4 regions of the Brevibacillus sp. HB1.2 genome follow, and region 2 is predicted to be linked to each of the others. Evidence: riboswitches for the same ligand, from Rfam matches in the RefSeq annotation. Region 2 holds a riboswitch; each other region holds the start of a gene.
The links. Region 2 has a riboswitch for S-adenosylmethionine ahead of HPY28_RS14700 (BMP family lipoprotein). Riboswitches for the same ligand answer to the same signal wherever they lie in the genome.

Region 1: it holds a riboswitch for S-adenosylmethionine, as region 2 does, so the genes downstream of both, HPY28_RS06355 (homoserine dehydrogenase) here and HPY28_RS14700 (BMP family lipoprotein) in region 2, are expected to answer to the same signal.
Region 3: it holds a riboswitch for S-adenosylmethionine, as region 2 does, so the genes downstream of both, HPY28_RS23855 (methionine ABC transporter ATP-binding protein) here and HPY28_RS14700 (BMP family lipoprotein) in region 2, are expected to answer to the same signal.
Region 4: it holds a riboswitch for S-adenosylmethionine, as region 2 does, so the genes downstream of both, metK (methionine adenosyltransferase) here and HPY28_RS14700 (BMP family lipoprotein) in region 2, are expected to answer to the same signal.

Annotation. Positions count from the first base shown of each region.
Region 1 is NZ_JABMIU010000002.1:303,734-308,800, reverse strand. Features, by position in the region: gene HPY28_RS06375 (Gfo/Idh/MocA family protein) at 1-532, shown strand, start outside; gene HPY28_RS06370 (cyclase family protein) at 554-1,177, shown strand; gene HPY28_RS06365 (DinB family protein) at 1,222-1,737, shown strand; gene HPY28_RS06360 (methylated-DNA--[protein]-cysteine S-methyltransferase) at 1,745-2,236, shown strand; cobalamin riboswitch at 2,270-2,473, shown strand; gene HPY28_RS30685 (hypothetical protein) at 2,633-2,767, shown strand; SAM riboswitch class I at 2,862-2,968, shown strand; SAM riboswitch class I at 3,035-3,146, shown strand; gene HPY28_RS06355 (homoserine dehydrogenase) at 3,233-4,498, shown strand; gene HPY28_RS06350 (CapA family protein) at 4,561-5,067, opposite strand, start outside.
Region 2 is NZ_JABMIU010000005.1:172,175-177,241, reverse strand. Features, by position in the region: gene HPY28_RS14710 (ABC transporter permease) at 1-59, opposite strand, end outside; gene HPY28_RS14705 (ABC transporter ATP-binding protein) at 34-1,563, opposite strand; gene HPY28_RS14700 (BMP family lipoprotein) at 1,702-2,730, opposite strand; SAM riboswitch class I at 2,932-3,054, opposite strand; gene HPY28_RS14695 (methyl-accepting chemotaxis protein) at 3,326-4,801, opposite strand; gene HPY28_RS14690 (DUF3298 and DUF4163 domain-containing protein) at 4,957-5,067, shown strand, end outside.
Region 3 is NZ_JABMIU010000013.1:96,873-101,939, reverse strand. Features, by position in the region: gene HPY28_RS23865 (MetQ/NlpA family ABC transporter substrate-binding protein) at 81-920, opposite strand; gene HPY28_RS23860 (methionine ABC transporter permease) at 980-1,645, opposite strand; gene HPY28_RS23855 (methionine ABC transporter ATP-binding protein) at 1,646-2,659, opposite strand; SAM riboswitch class I at 2,761-2,877, opposite strand; gene HPY28_RS23850 (Ger(x)C family spore germination protein) at 2,984-4,144, opposite strand; gene HPY28_RS23845 (GerAB/ArcD/ProY family transporter) at 4,144-5,067, opposite strand, start outside.
Region 4 is NZ_JABMIU010000005.1:379,690-384,756, reverse strand. Features, by position in the region: gene HPY28_RS15590 (sensor histidine kinase) at 1-1,006, opposite strand, end outside; gene HPY28_RS15585 (polysaccharide deacetylase family protein) at 1,003-2,019, opposite strand; gene metK (methionine adenosyltransferase) at 2,170-3,375, opposite strand; SAM riboswitch class I at 3,509-3,610, opposite strand; gene HPY28_RS15575 (S8 family peptidase) at 3,672-5,067, opposite strand, start outside.

The DNA of each region.
Region 1 (5,067 bases), on a different contig from region 2:
GCGCTATGACGCCTATCGCGAAGGGAAGGTTTTACGTGCTTTTGATCCTGCTTTTTCAAACGGAGCCTTGATGGACATCGGAATCTATTGTCTTTATCCGTTACTCATCCTTTTTGGCAGACCAGACGACATCAAGGCAGAAGGAATTGTGCTTGATTCTGGAGTGGACGGGGAAGGCAGCATTCTTTTGAAGTATCGAGAGATGGATGCAATCATTAGCTTTTCGAAAATTACGACCTCCTATCAGCCAGCAGAAATCCAAGGGGAGGACGCCACGATGGTGATCGATCGAATCAACCATCTCAAAGAAGTGGACATTCGTTATAGAGACGGACGAATCGAGCAAGTGACAAGGCCGCAGACCCCGAAGACCATGCATTATGAAATTAGGGAGTTCCTACACTTGGCAAGGATAGGGGCAAGACAATCTACAACGAATTCACATGATGTCTCCAAAACGACCATGCAGGTCATGGATGAAGTAAGAAGACAGATGGGAATCGTTTTTCCTGCGGATCATAAAAAACGGTAAGTAAAGGGGAGGGCATTTGGGATGAAAATGTATGATGTAACCGCCACCGTGTACGAAGGAATGACGGTGTATAAAAACAAGCCGGAAAAGCAGCCGAAAATACGTACCGCTACCAATGGCTATGTAACAGAATCGAGAATCGATATGGACCTTCATTCTGGTACCCATGTAGATGCTCCCCTGCACATGGTGAATGCTGGCGATACATTTGAGAGTATTTCATTGGAGAAGCTAGTGGGCAGTTGCAAGGTTCTCGATCTCACAGCGGTAGAGGACAGGATCACTCGCTCCGACTTGGAGAGCTTCGATCTTGAGCGAGGAGATTTTGTCCTGTTTAAAACGAAAAACTCTTTTGAAGAGGCGTTCTCTTTTGAATTCATCTTTCTGTCAGAGGAAGGTGCAGAATATGTAAGTGAGCTGGGGGTACGGGGCATTGGAACCGATGCACTTGGAATCGAACGCAGTCAGGAAGGGCACCCCACCCATAAAAAACTGTTTGCAGCGGGCGTCATTGTCGTGGAAGGCTTGCGGCTAGCGGAGGTCCCCCCAGGCGATTATTTTCTGGTAGCTGCACCACTCAAGCTGATCGGCACGGATGCAGCCCCGGCAAGGGTCCTATTGTTTGAAGGATTACATAACGAATAATGGAGACATCATTTGTCTATCCAAAATGAAGGGGAGGGAAATACATGCTCAGACGACCAAAGCGCGATGAATACGCCGCTTATTTTGACTATTATATTGGGCTTGTACCGGAGGGGGAGCTGCTAACGATCCTTACGCAACAAGGAGAGAGGCAAGTCGCGCTATTTTCGTCACTTGCGCCTGAGCAAATTGATTATCGGTATGCACTAGGCAAATGGACGTTAAAAGAGGTTTTGGGTCATCTCGTCGATACAGAACGCATCATGAGCTATCGCTTACTGAGAATCGCGAGAGGAGACCAGACACCCCTCATCGGTTTTGATGAGAATGCTTTTGTCGAACACGGGTGTTTTCAGCTACGAGACCTCTCTGATTTATTGGAAGAGTATAAGGCTGTACGTGCTTCGACTATCGCGCAAGTCCGAGGAATCTCTCCAGAAGCGTGGTTGCGTACAGGAATTGCCAACGGAAACAAGCTATCTGCAAGGACGTTGGCTTATGTGATTGCAGGACATGAAGCTCACCACAGTACCATTTTGAGAGAGCGGTATTTAGGGTAGGTCTCGTATGGAAAGGATACAGACAATCGATTATGCATCGCCCCTCGGTGTCTTGGAAATCAGTGGGACAGAAGACGGGGTATGTTCTATCCTATTCACAGATCGGGACGAACCCATTTTGCTTGAACATGAAGACAATTGCCACGAGCCTCTCCTCGTTTGCTGGCAACAGCTGGACGAATATTTTTCCGGCAAGAGACAGTCCTTTTCTGTTTCCCTGTGGATGAAAGGGACAGACTTTCAGAAATCAGTCTGGCACACATTGACCACCATTCCCTATGCGCACAAGATTACGTATACGGAGCTAGCCGCGTTGATTGGGAAGGAAAATGCGGTGAGGGCTGTCGGGAATGCCAACGGAAAAAATCGGCTGAACATCATTGTGCCATGCCATAGAATTATAGGAGCAAACGGGAGTCTAACAGGCTATTCGGGTGGCTTGTGGCGAAAGGAATGGCTACTGACCCACGAACAATGTTCGCTAAACAAGGAAGAATAAGGTAAAATTTGAGGAGAGTAGTGAGAAAAGACAATTTCATAGGTGGAAACAGGTTCCTTCGGGCGTAACATTCGCCACAAGGATAATAGGGAAGCTCGGTGCAAATCCGACACGGTCCCGCCACTGTAAGAGGGGAGTCAGCGTCCAACAAGCCACTGGTCTATCAAAATAGACGGGGAAGGCGACGCTAGACGATGAACCCATAGTCAGGAGACCTGCCTGTTTCGACAACACTGATAGACCTACGGGAGATAGGGAGGTGTTAGAGATGGCTTGCGAAAAACAGCGCGTGGACAAGTGCGTCCCTCTTTTTCTGGCATTTTCTAACGATCGTCACGGTCGAGCGGAAAATGTTCTTTTTATTTTGGGCAGGATAAAAGAAGAGGAGGGCGTGCGATGATTCAACTTTTCATTTGCCAATGGTGCGGATATGTCGAGGAAAAAGAGCTGCCTGAGGAAGGTCAGGAGGGTGTGTTTCATTGCACTTGCTGCAGTATGGAAGAGGTAGAAAGCCTGTTCACTCCCAACTGAAAGCCTTGACAAATCAGCTTACAATCAGAAAAGAAAGAATTTTGTTGACGCTTGCCTTGGAATTTCTTAGAATAAAGCTCAACAGCATAAATAGTTCTTATCCAGAGAGGTGGAGGGTCTGGCCCTATGAAGCCCGGCAACCGTTGCATATTGCGACAAGGTGCCAATTCCTGCGAGACGTTTCGTCTCGAAAGATAAGAAGCGGGTTACTCTATTAGTAGATGAACCTTCTTCTTAGCGAAGAAGGTTTTTTTCAATTTCATATTTTCTTTATCCAGAGAGGTGGAGGGACTGGCCCGATGAAGCCCGGCAACCGTCACGCATATTTTGTGACAAGGTGCCAATTCCTGCAGGACATATACGTCCTGGGAGATAAGGAGGGGGAGCATTAGCTACTAACAAGCCTTCTTCTTATCGAAGATGGCTTTTCTTTTTATCTAAAATTCGGGGTATGGGGTGGTCAGGATGAGTGCAGAAGTGGTACGCGTGGGATTATTGGGATTGGGAACAGTGGGTGGAGGCGTAATCAAAACGATCCGTTCGCAACAGGAGAAGCTGGCTTCTCGTCTGGGAAAACGAATTGAGATCGTCAAGGCCTTGGTGCGTGACTCGGAAAAAGAGCGGGCGGTTCATGTCGACCCGGCTTTACTGACAACTGACTTTGAGGAAGTATTGAGAAGCGATGTGGATATCGTGGTGGAGGTCATGGGCGGTGTAGAACCTACCTATGACTACGTCCGTGCTTTGATCGAAAAGGGCTGCCATGTAGTAACTGCCAACAAAGAACTTCTGGCGAAAAAAGGAACAGAGCTAGTCGATTTGGCAAATCAGCATCAAGTACATCTGGCCTATGAAGCGAGTGTGGCAGGGGGCATCCCGATCTTGAGCGTGCTCCGGCAGTTCCTTCGCACGAACGATATCCAAGGTGTTCGCGGTATTCTCAACGGAACAACGAACTTCATTTTGACGAAAATGGAAGCAGAACAGCTCTCTTATCAGGAGGTGCTCAAGCAAGCGCAGGAGTTGGGCTATGCGGAAGCAGACCCTCGTTCGGATGTAGAAGGCTTTGACGCTATGTACAAGTTGTACATCCTGGCACAGCTTGTTTATGGAGAATCGCTGCCGCTAGCAGATGTTGTTCGTAAAGGGATTTCAGATTTATCAGCGGGTCACATTCGGATTGCGAGTGAGCTGGGGTACCGGATCAAGCTCATCGCGCAGGCCTATCAAGCTGAACAAGGAATTCGCCTATCTGTTGAACCAACCATGCTTCCGCTGAGCCATCCGTTGGCGCAAATCCACGACGCGTTTAATGCTGTGCAGCTATCGGGCAACATCGTGGGAGACTTGTTGTTTACAGGAAGAGGGGCAGGAGAGCTCCCTACAGCAAGTGCAGTCGTAGAGGATTTGGCCTATTTATTGACACAGCCATTCACACCTCATCCTACTTGGAAAGAAAAAACGGCTGACAAAGCAGGAGTCACGGTGGATTCGGAGGAACGCGTCCTGTGTTATCTAGAGGGCTCATGTCATACTGCTACGCCAGATCGTGTCTTGTATTTCCTTCAGCAAGCAGGAGTCAACGTGCATAAACTAAAAGTCCAATTCGACTTGGGGGGCGTATTGCGTGCAGGTTTGATCGTGACAGGAATCAGTAAAGAGCACGAGTCCCTATTGAAAAATGATTTTGGCTTAGAAATTCGCTGCTTCCCCATTATCGAATCTACGTAAGTAAGAGGAAAAATAAGAAGAAAAGCCGTATTTCTAGTTACCTGGAAACACGGCTTCTTTTGTCAGGGGGCAATCTCCACCGCTTTTGCGCGCGGCTGTACACGCCCGTCACTTTGTATGTCTACACTCTCAGAAATGGATTCAATACGTTTTAGCAGGGCAGCGCCGTTGCTTTCATTCATGGGTACAGCTTGTCCCAATTCTGCGTGAAACGGAAGCATCGTCAGCTCACAATCACCGCTTTTCGTACAGCTTGCTTGCAGAACCATCGTTTCCCAAGTCTTGGGTTCGCTTGATCGTGTGAAAATGAAATTGCCGAGACTATACGCAATCCATTTGTCATTGTATCGTTCAAAGCCTTGAAGTACGTGGGGATGACCGCCGACAATCAAATCTGCACCAGCATCGATGTAGGCACGAGACAACTCTTCTTGATGATCGACAGGATAATCGGAGCGTTCCTTTCCCCAGTGCGCAATCACCACGACGAGATCCGCTTGGTTGTTCGCATTTTGGATCGCTTTCACTGCTAGCGTAGGATCATAGGAAGCGGCCATACCTGGCTGGGA
Region 2 (5,067 bases):
ATGACGACAGCCAAGAACGGCTGAACCAATGACTTAGATAGTTCTTTGATTGCTGCCATGAATGCTTCCCCCCGCCATGATCACGCTGATTTTTTCTTCGGTTGCCTCCAGGCGTGAAAGCTCTCCAGCGATTCGCCCTTTATACATGACCAAAACCCTGTCAGACAAGACGAGAATTTCGGACAACTCGGAGGAGACGAGCAAGATCCCGTCTCCCTGATTGCGCTTTTCAATCAGCGCCTGATGGATGTACTCCATGGCACCGATATCCACCCCTCGCGTAGGCTCAGCCGCAATCAAAAACGGGGTTTCATGTCCCAGCTCCCTTGCTACGATCAGCTTTTGCAAATTTCCACCTGACAGATTCCCTGCCAGCTCCTGCAATTGTCGAGAGCCAGTCTTGATGGCAAACTGCTCAACCCAGCCTTTTACGACTTGGCGGAATTTCTCCCGCAAAACGACGCCTCGGCGGTTGTAAGCAGGCTTTCGCTGATAGCCCATCAACGCATTTTCCTCGACGCTTGAGAGTTTGGCCGTTCCCCACAGGTAACGATCCTCCGGAATATGCGCCAAGCCGGCATCCCGAATGGTGGCTACTGATTTATTCGTCACATCTTTGCCGCCTAACCGCACCGTACCCTCCTGTGCCGCACGCAAACCACTGATTGCTTGGAGCAGCTCGGATTGACCATTCCCGGAAACACCTGCAATTCCTACGATTTCCCCGTGATGCACGGTAAAGCTGACTTGATCGAGCAGAGTCTGCTTTTCTCGAACCGTGAGATTCTCCACCTGCAACAAGGGGCCTTTATCCAGAGGAACTCGCTCAGCTAGCTCCTGCAATTCACGTCCAACCATCAATCTTGCCAAATCATCTGCATTTGTCTCATTCCGCGAAACCGTTCCCGTCACTTTGCCTCCGCGCAGTACCGTAATACGATCGGCTACCTCCATGACTTCCTGCAACTTATGTGTAATCAAAATGACGCTCTTGCCACTCTCTGCCAGGTTTCGAATCGTTTGCAGCAGGTCGCGTACCTCCAGCGGAGTAAGTACAGCGGTAGGCTCGTCCAGCACGATAATATCCGCTCCTTGATACAGGACCTTAAGAATTTCGACCCGTTGCTGTTCCCCAATCGAGCAATTCGCTACCTTGGTCTGCGGATGAATCGGAATGCGATACTGCTCACTAAGCGCACGCACCTTGTCCTCCGCGTCATTTCTTTTGAAAAAACCCGCTTGTTTCGGCTCGTAGCCGATCACGATATTTTCAGTCACACTGAATTCTCCGAAGAGCATAAAGTGCTGGTGAACCATCCCGATTCCATTTCGAATCGCGTCCTCTGGTCCGCGAAAAACAACTGGCTTTCCGTTTAACACGATCTCTCCCGACGTCGGCTGCTCCATCCCGTACAGCATCCGCATCAGTGTCGTTTTGCCCGCTCCATTTTCCCCGACAATCGCGTGGACTTCTCCTGCTGCCAGTGAGAACGACACCTTGTCGTTGGCGGTAAAATCTCCGTACTTCTTGGTCATGGCCCTCATTTCCAAGCGATCGGTCATTCCCACTCCCTCATTTCTGTACGTCCTTTTATGAAAATGGAAGACCGACTACACAGCCGTAGTCGGTCACATCCATCACTGTGCACAAGCTTTAAATAATTGTTCAAAAAGTTAGCTTTTCAGCACCGAACTACCTTATTAGAACTTGTCTGGTACTTGGCGGGTGCCTGCTACTATCTCATCACTGATCGCTTTCACTTTATCCACGACTTCTTGTCCAATAAAAGCGTTCAGAGGCGTTTTGCTTTCGTGCGTGACATAGGTTACGCCAACACCTTTTTCTTTCAAGCCGTACGCAACAACACCTGGTTTGAACGTTCCTTCTACAAAGTTCTTCACGGTTTCATAAGCTGCCGCGTCGGTCCCTTTCAATTGGGACAGAACGATATGCTCTGGATCGATCGTCGTACGGTCAACGTCCTGACCTGCTGTGAAGAAGCCTTTTTCCTTCGCCGCTTCGAAAACGCCGAGGTCGCCTACAGCTGCTGCACCGTTAATGAAGTCAGCGCCTTTGGAAGCTTGGAGCAAAGCCAATTCCTTCGCTTTTGCCGGGTCAGTGAAGCTTCCTACATAGTTGACCATCAGTTCTGCCTTTGGATTCGTCGCTTTCAAGCCCTCTTCGAAGCCGACTGTCCATTTTTTCAACTGTGGAATATCGAGAGCGACAACCATACCTACTTTGTTCGTTTTCGTTGCCAGACCTGCTGCTGCTCCCACCAGGTAAGCCGCTTCCTGCTCGCGGAAGGTAACACTGCGAACGTTTGGCAAATCCACTACGGTATCAATAATCGCAAAATTACGGTCAGGATTTTCGGTTGCTACTTTTTTCAATGCATCCTCTGATGTAAAGGAAGAAGTGATGATCAAATCATAATTTTCTGCAACAGCCACGCGCAGATTCTCTTCAATCGCTCCATGGTCCGTAGATTCAATCGTTTTCACTTCTGCGCCCAGCTCTTGTGCGGCTTTCTTTGCACCCTCATCCATTTGTTGAAAGAACGGGTTCACACCAATTTTCTCGGGCAAAATCAAGGCAATTCGCTTTTTGTCCGCGCCCTCTTGTCCTGCTGCTTGTCCTCCTGGCTGATCTGCCGGTACGCTTGTGCCAGTCGAGCACCCTGTTGCCAATACTGCGAATGTCGTTAAAGCCAGCAATAACTTCTTCATGATGTATCTCTCCCTATCCGAACTTTACGTTTTTCTTTATCCTATTAGGTAATGTACGGCTTTTTACCCATTTTTTCAATACTATTTACGAATATTATCTTATAAAATTAATTTATCGTTCGTTTATTTACCCCTCCCCTTTTACAAATACAACAAAAAAACTCTTCCCGGAGGAAGAGTTTGCGTACGTAGCCGTTCTCTTCCTCATCTGTCAAAACCATGGTACAGGTTTTGCAGGAATTGGCACCTTTCTGTTCATGCATAGACATGATCAGTGGTTGCCGGGCATCATCGGGCCAGTCCCTCCGCCGCTCTTGATAAGGTAGCTGAATATATTTAGTTACAATGGAATTCATTCTAGCAGAACGGTTCGAAAATGCAATTCTTTTTTCTCAATTCCAAACACTTCTAAAAGTGAATATAAGTTTAAAAAGTCGTCTTTTCAGCATCGAGAAATTGGCGAGAACCTGAAGAAGGAGGAGCGGAGTGTAGGAGACCTACATGAGCACCGGACTTCGAAGGTGAACGTCAATTTCGATGCCGAATCAGCTTTCAGAACTACTTCGTGATCAAAATACGACTTTTTAAACAACCTTTAATTTACGTGAAAGGTTTGCTGGAGACGATGAGACAACGTATTCAGCTCGCCCAGCTCTTCCGTAATCTCACGTACTTTTTGATGCTGGTTTTCTGCTGTCGCAAACAGCTCTTCTAAGTTGGCTACCGATTCCTCGGTTACGGCTGTAATGGTCGACATCTCGATGGCAACTTCTCCGGAACGCACTTTTACCCGGTCCATGCTGGAGCTTACTTGATCAGCTGCTTGCAGGAAGGCCATCATCCCGGCACGCACTGCTTCGATGGAGGCCACTGTTTTCACGGCCAGTTCTTGGCCTTTTGCGACAGACGTTTCCCCATTGCTCATATGCTGCACCGCATTCTCACTTTCCTGGTGGAGTGATTTCAGAATGTCGGTAATTTCCTGCGTAGCTGTCGCGCTTTGTTCTGCCAGCTTGCGTACCTCATCCGCTACAACAGCAAATCCCCGTCCATGTTCGCCTGCACGCGCCGATTCAATCGCCGCATTGAGCGCCAAGAGATTCGTTTGTGTCGCGATCTGATTAATAGCGCCAACAATTTCCTCTACACGGTTCGCCTGCCGATTGAGCTGGTGAATCGTGGAGGCTGCTACATTGACTGCCTGCACTATTTGCTCCATCTGCGAGGACAGCTCGTTCATCATCTGAACGCTTTCTATCAGACGACGGTTGTTTTGTTGCGATTCCGTTTTCATTGCGTTGGTCTGTGTTGTGACTGCCTCGATTTCCTGGTCGATGGATTGAACCTCTTCTTCGATTTTCACCGTAGAATTCGCCTGCGATTCCATACCTGTAGCGACTTCCTTAAAGGCCACCATCATTTCATCTGTATTGCGCTTCGTACCTTCCGCATGCTCATGCACATGATCGCTTGTACGATCCAGCTGTTCCGTCATTTGCTGGATGTTCAAAAGCATTTCTCCCAGACGGCGCTCCTTCTCTTCCGCTTCCTGCCTTGCGTCATCAGCTTTTCGCAAGGAGGCTTGTCCGGCGAGACATAGATACGTGACGGCTCCCATCATCATGAGAATCGTGACAATACGCATAAGCAAATTGAGCTCCGAAAAATCACCTTCGAAAATCTCGTAGGTTCCCGTATAAAATCCAACAATCGTAACGATGATTTGGGCAATTCCCGCTGTAACTACCAGCTTCCAGTCCAAATAGGCTGCCAAAAAGCCCATGACGATAAAGGCGAGGAAGGTAACCTCCTGGTAATCGGTAAAGTGATCGAAGGAAATAGCATAAAACATAAGTCCGATTGCTACCAGATAACGAATGACATGACTATCTCTGCGAATGAAATAATACGGCGAAACAATTAAAGTGACCAGCAATCCCAAGGACGTCACTTTCCAGAAGTTCACATCCACTTGGTAGGCAATGAGTCCCGCCATCCACAAATGATTCCATAGGATGAAAATCATAAAGCCTTCTTTGTCAGTCAAGGTATTGCGAATCAATTGAATCATAATTGCCCCCCTTTTCCTTTTTACTTATGTATCGGATTCTTTCCCCATTATATAGCCAAACCTTTGCCAAATTTGTGAAAAAAGTGAGAACAGCCAAAAACAATTTCGAATAGGCTATTACACAACTCACACGTACAGGAGGCAAACGGAGAAAAGTGGAACTCAATCAATTGCCAGCTACCGTGCTGACACGGACAATTAGCCGTCCGAACACCACCATTTACTACCCGCAATTGGCAGGCCTAGCCAACCAGCAAGCGGAAAAA
Region 3 (5,067 bases), on a different contig from region 2:
CACTACATTATAAATAAAAGTAAAACCCAACCAGCTTTTCGGCCAGTTGGGTTTCGTTGATCGATCAATTATTTGTTGATTTAGAACGCTGGAATAATCGCGCCTTTGTATTCATCTTCAATGAACTTTTTCACTTCAGGTGAGTTCAGTTCTTTTGCCAGCTTTTGCATTGCTTCGGAATCCTTGTTGTCAGGACGAGCTACCAAGAAGTTTGCGTATGGAGTATCTTTATCTTCAATAAACAGAGCGTCTTTGGTTGGAACAAGTTTTGCTTCCAACGCATAGTTGGTGTTGATCAACGCCAGATCTACTTCTTCCAGAACGCGTGGCAACATCGCTGCTTCTACTTCTTTGAACTTCAGGTTTTTCTTGTTCTCAACAACGTCTTTCACTGTACCGCTGATGCCAGCGCCTTCTTTCAGCTTGATCACGCCGTTTTTCTCCAAGAGTGCGAGTGCGCGACCACTGTTTGTTGGATCGTTTGGCAGCGCGATAGTTGCGCCATCAGCTAATTCATCCACTGATTTCACTTTTTTGCTGTAAGCGCCGAATGGCTCGATGTGTACAGCCACTACTGGCACCAGGTTCATGTTTTGTCCTTTATTGAAGTCTTCCAGGTAAGGCTTGTGCTGGAAGAAGTTTGCGTCGAGTTGTTTCTCGTTCACTTGAACGTTAGGTTGTACGTAATCGGTGAACTCTTTGATTTCCAGGTTCACGCCTTGTTCTTTCAGTTTTGGTTGAACGAATTTCAAGATTGCTGCATGTGGAACGGGAGAAGCGCCTACCTTCAATGTTACTTCCTGTTGTCCGCCTTGTGCACCACCTTCAGCTGGAGCAGGTGCAGTTTCGGTTTTGCCTCCGCAAGCTGCCAAAGAAAATGCCAACACAGTAGAAAGTACAGATACGACTAGCTTTTTCATGAATGATTTCCCCCTTGCATGTATTTGTCTTATTCTTTGATAACTTTTATGGAAAAATCCTACTTACGGCTGAACTTGAGAACCAGACGGTCCCCCAGCGATTGTAAGATCTGTACCATCACCAGCAAAATAACAACAGTCACAATCATGACATCGGTTTGGAAACGTTGATAACCGTATCGGATCGCCAAGTCACCCAGACCACCACCGCCAATTACCCCAGACATTGCAGTGTAGGATACCAACGTAACCGTCGTGATCGTAATACCCGCGATCAGGCCTGATCTAGACTCTGGCAAAAGGACATTCCAGACGATCTGCCAATTGGAAGCTCCCATGGATTGTGCGGCCTCAATCACGCCTTTATCAATCTCACGCAGAGAGGTTTCCACCAACCGTGCGAAAAACGGAGCGGCACCAAATACGAGTGGCGGAATAGCACCCAGTACGCCGAGTGAGGTTCCTACGATCATTTTCGTCACAGGAATCAGCAAAATCATCAAAATGATAAACGGTACCGAACGCAATACGTTGACAACGAATGATGCGATCGAATAAAAAGTGCGGTTTTGCAGAAGCTGTCCGCGTGAGGTCAAAAATAGAATGATTCCCAGCGGCAAACCAATCAGGACGGTAAACAGGGTGGAAAAGCCGAGCATCGTGAGCGTATCCATCGTGCCTACGCCGATTTCAGCCCAATCCACATTTTCGAATGTCCAGTCCATTTATATCACCTCTACTTCCAAGCCACGTTGGCGCAGCGTCTCAATGGTCTTTTGATTCTGTGCGACATCGCCTTCCAGCTCGATCACCAACTGACCATACGGTGTATCCTTCATGCGGGAGATTGTTCCCTGCAAAATGCTGAATACCGTACCGGTCTCTTGCATCGTTTGGAACAGGATCGGCTGGTACGTTTTTTCTCCGAGGAAGGTGACACGAGCAATCGTGCGGTTCCCCGAGGCCTTTTCGTGCGCGACTGCTTCACGCAGCTCTGTAGAATCCGCTACTTGTTCCACGAATTCTTGTGTCGTTAGATGCTGCGGACGAAGGAATACATCCAGTACGTTACCCGACTCGACGATCTTTCCTCCATCAATGACGCCAACACGATCACAAATGGAGCGAATGACGTGCATCTCGTGGGTAATCAACACAATGGTCAAGCCCAGCTTACGGTTGATGTCCAAGAGGAGTGCCAGAATGGAGTTCGTCGTCTGCGGATCGAGAGCCGATGTAGCTTCGTCACAGAGCAGCACTTTTGGATCATTCGCGAGCGCCCGAGCAATCCCTACACGCTGCTTCTGTCCGCCAGACAGTTGGGACGGATATTTGTCCTTATGTGCCTCCAAGCCAACCAGCTTTAGCAGCTCGTTCACTTTCTTATCAATCTCTGCCTTCGGACGCTTTGCCAGCTTGAGCGGAAAAGCGACATTTTCGCCGACTGTCGAAGAAGACAGCAAGTTGAAGTGCTGAAAAATCATGCCGATTGAGCGGCGCTTTTCTTGCAGCTTCCCTTCATCCAGCTTTGTCAAATCGACGCCGTCCACAATAACTTCCCCTGAAGTTGGACGCTCCAGCAAATTGATGCATCGGATCAACGTACTTTTCCCTGCACCAGAGTGTCCGATAATCCCGTATATTTCTCCTTGCTCTATGGAAAGGTCGATCCCCGTTAACGCTGGGATGGTTTTCCCTTGTACTTGATAGCTTTTATGCAAATGACGCAGTTGGATCAACGCATCCACCTCCCGACCACAATCTAAATAAAATCAGAAAACCCCTTTTTTCATAAACGAAAAAGGGGCTGCAACGCAATGTTATACGTTCGCATCCACCCTTCTCATCTATACAAGATCCAAACAATCTTGTAGGAATTGGCACCGCGACGTTCATCCGAAAATGAACCGGCTGCCGGGCTTCATAGGGCCTGTCCCTCCGCCTCTCTTGATAAGAAAGATATCTACGTATATTATGTTCGTCTTTTCTATTTCATGATGATACAAAACGGATTATATCCTTTTCGGAAATATCACGTCAATAGTAATAGAAGGAAAAGTTTTTTAATCCATGACGCCGTTGCGGATGATTTTTGACTTTACGTGGAAGCGAAACGTTGCATCCTGAAACATCTTTCGCCATTCAGCCTGCGTCATGTTGGCCATTCCTCTTTTCTCTGAACGATAGATAGAGCCGAAGCCAATTGGGTCAACATCGAGGCTCTTCAGTTTGCTTATCAGTTTATGCAATTCTTTTTCAAGCTCTTTCTCCAGGCCATGTTCCATAATTTTCAGCAACTTGGCATTTTCTAGCTTTAGCGGGATGGTTAACTCCAAAATTCGGGCATGCAACTTGACATGAATATCGAAGATTGGTGGGGATATTTGGCTTAATTTGATTTTCGAATGGCTAGAAATTGTATCGAAAACGAGCTGCACCTGGTCTTTTTTGCTGTTGTGGTTTTTGGGTGACTCCCCAAAAATAGCAGTAGGAACAGAAGTATCATAGCTGCCGATGCGGAACTTTCCGTGGATAAGTTTGAGTAGAAAGGCTTCCTTGGGTGTAACCCATGACACATAACGATCACCTTTGAATAAGGCGATGCCTTTGATTTTCAGTTCATCTCCCTTTCTTTCTATGTACGGCATGACCGGGTCGATCCCTTTTTCATAGTAAGCCCGGAAAAACTCATGCATGGTCGAAGAAGGAATTTTTTCCCCACGGATATTTTGCTCAATCAAACGATACAGGTAGATTCCAATATTCCCTTGTTCTGAATAAGGATACGTCAGCATATCATATGTTTCGCCTGCAAACACACAAAGATAAATCCTGCTAGAAAGGGACGAGTCCCGATACAACGTGTCAATGATGCTGCCAAGTCCCTGCTTAGCAAAGTTTTCACTGTAGAGGGCAACACGAATTTGCCCACCCAATACTCTTTTGTCTGATTGCAAATTCATCTTATCCCGGATTCCTTTGCTGGTTTCCCCTGTGGCTGATAAGATCTGTATCTTATGCCTTGCCTCTGGATTAATGGAAGGCATGACAGACGTCCCGCGAATTTTGCCATCTTTTAACAGATCATAGCCGACAGCCGTTGCAAGTCCTGTTTCATCGAAAATTTGCCGATCCGAGCAGCCTGTTACAATCAAGATGCCCGAACACCACAGCGCCAAAAACCGCTTCAACAAGGGCATCGCGTATTTTCGATCATGTCGCATCAGGCACTTTCCCCTTTGCTCGTCGATTTCGCCGGTTGCGTTCGCTGCTTTAGCAGAACCATGATGTACAAAAAATAGGGGTACAGGAATGCAACATACATACTCGTTTTCCCATACCAATCATTGATCATATTCATCTCCAGCCTTGTAAACACCGTCAATGAAGTAATATAGATCAGGGGCATAATCCAATTCAACGATGTTCGCAAGTTGAATCCGAAGAGGCGTTTGAGTCCACGTGCAGAGCACCACAAATACAACATAATATTGGGCAAGATGACGATGAGCCACAAAGAAATGACAACCAGCTCGAACCTTTCCAGAACGGGGAGGTACACCATCTTGTGCAGATTGAGTGTCGCCCAGATCGTCCGCATAAGCTGACCCTGACTAAAGAAGACCAGGGACACGAGCATGATAAGCAAATACGCCAGATACGTCACCAGCACCGCCCACTGGGTACTTTTGTTGACCCTATCTTTATTTTCTACAAAGGGGTAAACCACGTAGATCACCTCAAAGCCAACACTGGTCAAAGACATGGCCAGCATTCCTTTGAAAAGGTTCTCCAAACTGCTGTCCATAATCGGAAACAAATACTCCCAATGCGCGTATTGCAAAGGAAAATATAGATCGCATAAGAGCCATATCGTTACCATAATCGAAAAAAATGTATAACCGGCTATAACTCTAATTCCTCCTACAATGGTGTAATACACGAGAAAAAGGATAATTCCAGACAAAATCCACGTTGGCAAATTCGGAAACACCCACGTTTGGACCACTTCGATGTAGTTGCGCAGAATAACTCCCGCCGATATAAAAAAATAAGTCAAATAAAGGAGGCTAATGCCTGTTCCAAGCCACCTTCCAAACACATCTTCTTGAATCCCGTACAGATCGGCTGAAGGGTATTTTTGTAA
Region 4 (5,067 bases), 210 kb from region 2:
TTTCCAGATCGAACCCAACCCCATCGTCTTTGACGATAAGACTTAACGAATCTTGTACAAATTCAAGCTTCACTTGAACTGTCGTAGCGCCTGCGTGCTTCTCCACATTGTTCAGACATTCCTGAACCAAACGGAAGATCGCAGCCTTTACCGAACTGCGCAAAGGAGGCTCCACACCAAATACTACCAGATCGATGGAAGACTGAATACGCTCTTCGCACGTTTGAATATATTTTTGCAAGGTAGGTACTAGCCCTAAGTCATCTAATGCCATTGGACGCAAATCAAAAATAATACGTCGAACATCCGCCAAGCTCAAGCGTACCATTTCCTTCAGCTCGTGCAGTTCCATTTGCGCTTCCAAAATGCGCTCGTTCTTCAACATGCGCTCTACAATTTCCGAACGCAGCACGACATTCGCCATCGATTGAGCTGGACCGTCGTGAATTTCGCGTGCGACACGCTTGCGCTCTTCTTCCTGAGCCTGGATTACCTTTAAGCCCATCAACTGATGCTGCTTAGCCGATTCCAGCGCCTCGCCTATCTTGCTTAAGTCACCCGTCAAGTAACCTAGCACAACGCCCATTTGAGAAACCAGCTTTTCTGCACGGACGATGGTTTCTTCCAAGGTACGCAGTTGACGCTCCAAATCATTTCTTCTGCGCTTCAAATTATTTTCCCGTTCGCGGTAAATGGACAGCTCTACCTGAATACGGCTCGCCTCTTCATACGCAACCCGGATATCTTCCTCCGTGTACATATGAAAATTACGACTGACCAACACGAGCTTGTTGCGCGATTTGCGATACGCCAGTTCAAGTGCATCGACTTTTTGAATCACTTTGGAAATTTCTTGTCGAAGTTCATGTAAATCAAACTTCAATGAGTTGCCATGCTGTCTGGCGTTTTCAGCTATATCAAATATTTGGGTTTTACTCGTTTCTACGGTTTCAATCGTTCGCTTGATCACCCCGTCCAGCACGCTGATGTCTATCGCTTTGTTCATGATTGCTCTCCTTCAAACTCATTTTTAGCCTTCGTGAACAACTGTTGGAGGTGCTCTTCTTCAACATCTCGCAGTCCCATGTCATTGCGTGGAATGGCAAACGGATCTGTTCCCTGTTTTACGAATCCACGATTGGATGTAAATACATAGCGGTAGCCAGCTTGACGAGCTGTCTCCAGTACGACTGGACTTGTGTAGCCGAATGGCAACGAGATGACTTGGATCTCTTGCTTCATCCATTCGCTTAAACTAACGCGAGATATACTGAAATCCACATAGAGTCGGTCCCTGTACTCTTTTTCTTCCTCTAAACGCTGCAAGTCTTTCAGATAGACCGGAGCTGTTTCTGGGCCAAGATCGCCCCACTTATTTCGTTCTTCCTCTTCATGCAGACTGTACGTATGGGAACCGATTGTAACCAGCCCCGAATGAATCATTTCGTTAACCTGTTGACGCGTAAGTGGTGGCGTCATATTCTCCCGTTTTCGATCAGCTACATCTCTTAAGCGCCCCGCAATCGCGAAGTTCACTGAAGGGTAGCCGTATGTACGTAAGATCGGAAATGCTTCTGTGTAGTAACTCTCATACCCATCGTCAAACGTAATCAAAACAGCATTCTCAGTCGGTAAGGTACCCGTCTCCATAAATCGCAGGAACTCATCCAACGAAATCGGATTCAGGTCGTTATCATGCAAAAATTTCATGTGTCGGGCAAATTGATCAGGAGCTATGACATACCGCTGATTCGATTGATCCGTGACATGATGGTACGTCAAAACCACAACCTGATTGTTATACCACTTTTTCGTTTGAACCGCTGCTTCTTCAATTAGTGTGACGTTTGGCTCAGCATTTTTTGTCTCACTTATGCTTATAGACGTATCCACTTGGGGAAAAGGTTGCACTTCTTGTTTATTCTTTTTTTCCAGAAAAGATTCGCCTAACAACCCAATAGCCACTGCAAAAAACAAAAAAGTAAGAAACACGATCAGGAAGAGCCTTCTGTTCGGCAAAAAAACCCCTCCTCTACTTCCTCACTAGGAGATTCGACACAGTCCTACAAATTCCTGTGCAACAATTGGCCCAATAATTGGATGACTTTGCTCCTAAAATGAAAAAGAGCCCAGTAGCAACACCAGGCTCTTTTTATGTCATTCATGATATTACAGTTGAGCAGCCTCTTGCTTCAGGATTTCTGCCTTGTCTGTTTGCTCCCAAGGAACATTCAGGTCATTGCGTCCGAAGTGGCCATATGCAGCTGTTTGTTTGTAGATAGGACGACGCAGGTCGAGCTGCTTGATGATACCAGCAGGACGCAGGTCGAAGTGTTTGCGAACCAATTTCACCAGAGCTTCTTCGGAAATCGTACCTGTGCCGAATGTATCTACTGCAATAGAAACTGGTTGCGCTACACCAATTGCGTAAGCAACTTGTACTTCGCATTTGTCTGCGAGGCCAGCAGCCACGATGTTTTTCGCTACATAACGAGCTGCGTATGCACCGGAACGGTCAACTTTTGTCGGATCTTTACCGGAGAACGCACCGCCGCCATGACGAGCATAACCGCCGTAAGTATCTACGATGATTTTGCGGCCAGTCAAGCCAGCATCCCCTTGTGGTCCGCCAATTACGAAACGGCCAGTTGGGTTGATGAAGTATTTGGTTTCAGCGTCCAACAGTTCAGCTGGAACAACTGGTTTGATTACGTGTTCAACCAGATCTTGCTTGATTTGCTCCAAAGTTGTTTCAGGAGCATGTTGGGTAGAAATAACAATTGTATCGATACGAACTGGTTTGTCGCCATCGTACTCAACGGTTACTTGTGTTTTTCCGTCAGGACGGAGGTAAGCAAGTGTTCCGTTTTTACGTACTTCAGTCAGACGACGAGCCAATTGGTGGGACATGCTGATTGGAAGTGGCATCAGCTCAGGTGTTTCATTGCAAGCAAAACCAAACATCAAACCTTGGTCACCAGCACCAATTGCTTCGATCTCAGCGTCAGTCATTTTGCCTTCGCGTGCTTCCAATGCTTGGTCTACACCAAGTGCAATGTCAGCGGACTGCTCGCCAATTGCAGTAATAACACCGCAAGTGTCAGCGTCAAAACCGAATTTCGCACGGTCATAACCGATTTCACGAATGGTTTCACGAACGAGCTTTTGGATATCTACATAAGTGTTTGTAGTGATTTCACCTGCTACGAGAACCAAACCAGTAGTTACGGAAGTTTCGCAAGCTACGCGAGCGTTTGGATCTTTGGACAGGATCGCATCCAAGATGGAGTCGGAAATTTGGTCACAAATTTTATCCGGATGTCCTTCGGTTACAGATTCGGATGTAAACAGACGACGACCTTTTTGCAAAGCCATGAGAAAATACCTCCTTTGACCTCATACAAATAGTGTGGTAGCCGAGTCAGGATTTTATCTACGTAAACGCAAATAAAAAACCCTTTCCATTTTTTAGGAGGAAAAGGTTTGAGCGTTTTTTGCTTCCTTCATCCTCTTATCGGCCAGAACAGATGTCCGTTCTGCTGGTTAGCACCGCTCTAGATCGGTTGCCGGGCTTCATAGGGCCAGTCCCTCCGCCTGCTCTGGATAAGAGTATCCATTACGGATAATAGAATAATTGTTTTTTTCAGAGATGTCAATAGGAAAAATTTTACTTATATTTGATAGGCCTTAGAAAGTACCACTACTACCTCTGCACGAGTTGCCCTTCCATTCGGTTTAAAGGAAGAACCGTAACCACTGAGCCACTTTCTAGATGTCAAAGCTTCAATGGCAGGAGAAGCCCAATGACTCGTTGGCACATCCTGATAATTCGAGGTACCACGGTTATACATTAAAACATCACGTGCCCGTGCGATCATGACCGCCATCTCTGCACGCGATATCGGCTGATCCGGCTTCATTTCATTCTTCGGGTACCCTTTCAAAATTCCTAATTGATAGGCTACACCTAGGTTGTGATACGCCCAGTGCCGCTTTTTCATATCCCGGAAGGTCGTGTTTCCTGTATAGGTAGTCGCTACCTTGGAACCGGTCGCACGCATCGATTTAAGCAGCATCGTCGCAAACTCTGCACGGGTCACTGCCTGATTCGGCTTGAACGAAGCATCATTGAATCCATTTACAATATCGCGAGAGCTAAGTCTGACGATCTCTGAGCGCGCCCAGTGGTCCGAAATATCGCGATAGCCCGCTATCAATTTCTGCTGCGTCACCGTGAGTCGGTACGAATCATATTTGAACGAAGTACCACTATTGAGACGTACATAGTATTTTCCTGGCTGCAAGCGCAAACCGATAACTTCATTCCCACTATTGGAAAGCTCGGCTACCTCGTTCGTCGAAGCAAGCGCATAGTTCATGTTTCGATCGCTGTAGAGTGCGAAACGAAAGCCACTATCCACAGGAATATACGGCGCTCGGAATGTCACATATGATTCGCTATTGACAGTAAATTGGAACCAGTCGGGATCAGCTGCTGTCGGAATTGTTCCTGACATCACTGTCCCACCGCTTAACGGAGACGCTTTTTGATAGGTGTCATTCGGCTCATTGAAGTCTTTTTTAACTGGTGTGTACCCCAAATCCAGCTGGTATTCGCCATTGACTGCATTCCGCGAATACTCGCTCACACGGATGTAATATTTACCCGGGGACACCTCTTTACTGACCCGCTCTGTCGGATTGTCCCTTGTCCCATTATCGTATAGAGGATCCCAGACTACTGCTTTTTGACCAGGCGCTTGTTTGCCAAGACCCAGCAACAGATCCACTCTCTTGTTGTCAGGGCTTACAGTGACATCTAAATGCCCGTACTCGCGAACATAGTAAGAGAACCAATCCTGATCGCCTTCATCATGAAAATTGCCTGTTACACTGATTTGGTTCCCTACAAGCGGTCTGGCCGTTTCTTGTGTATCGTTCGGTTCATTTCGGTCAGGGTTGATCGTAAATTTACTCGTCAACACGTAGTTAAAAGCATTGTTGACGCCTCCATTGCGCATTAAGCGGATGTTCATACTTCCTGCCTTGACCGGGACCGTTATCGTA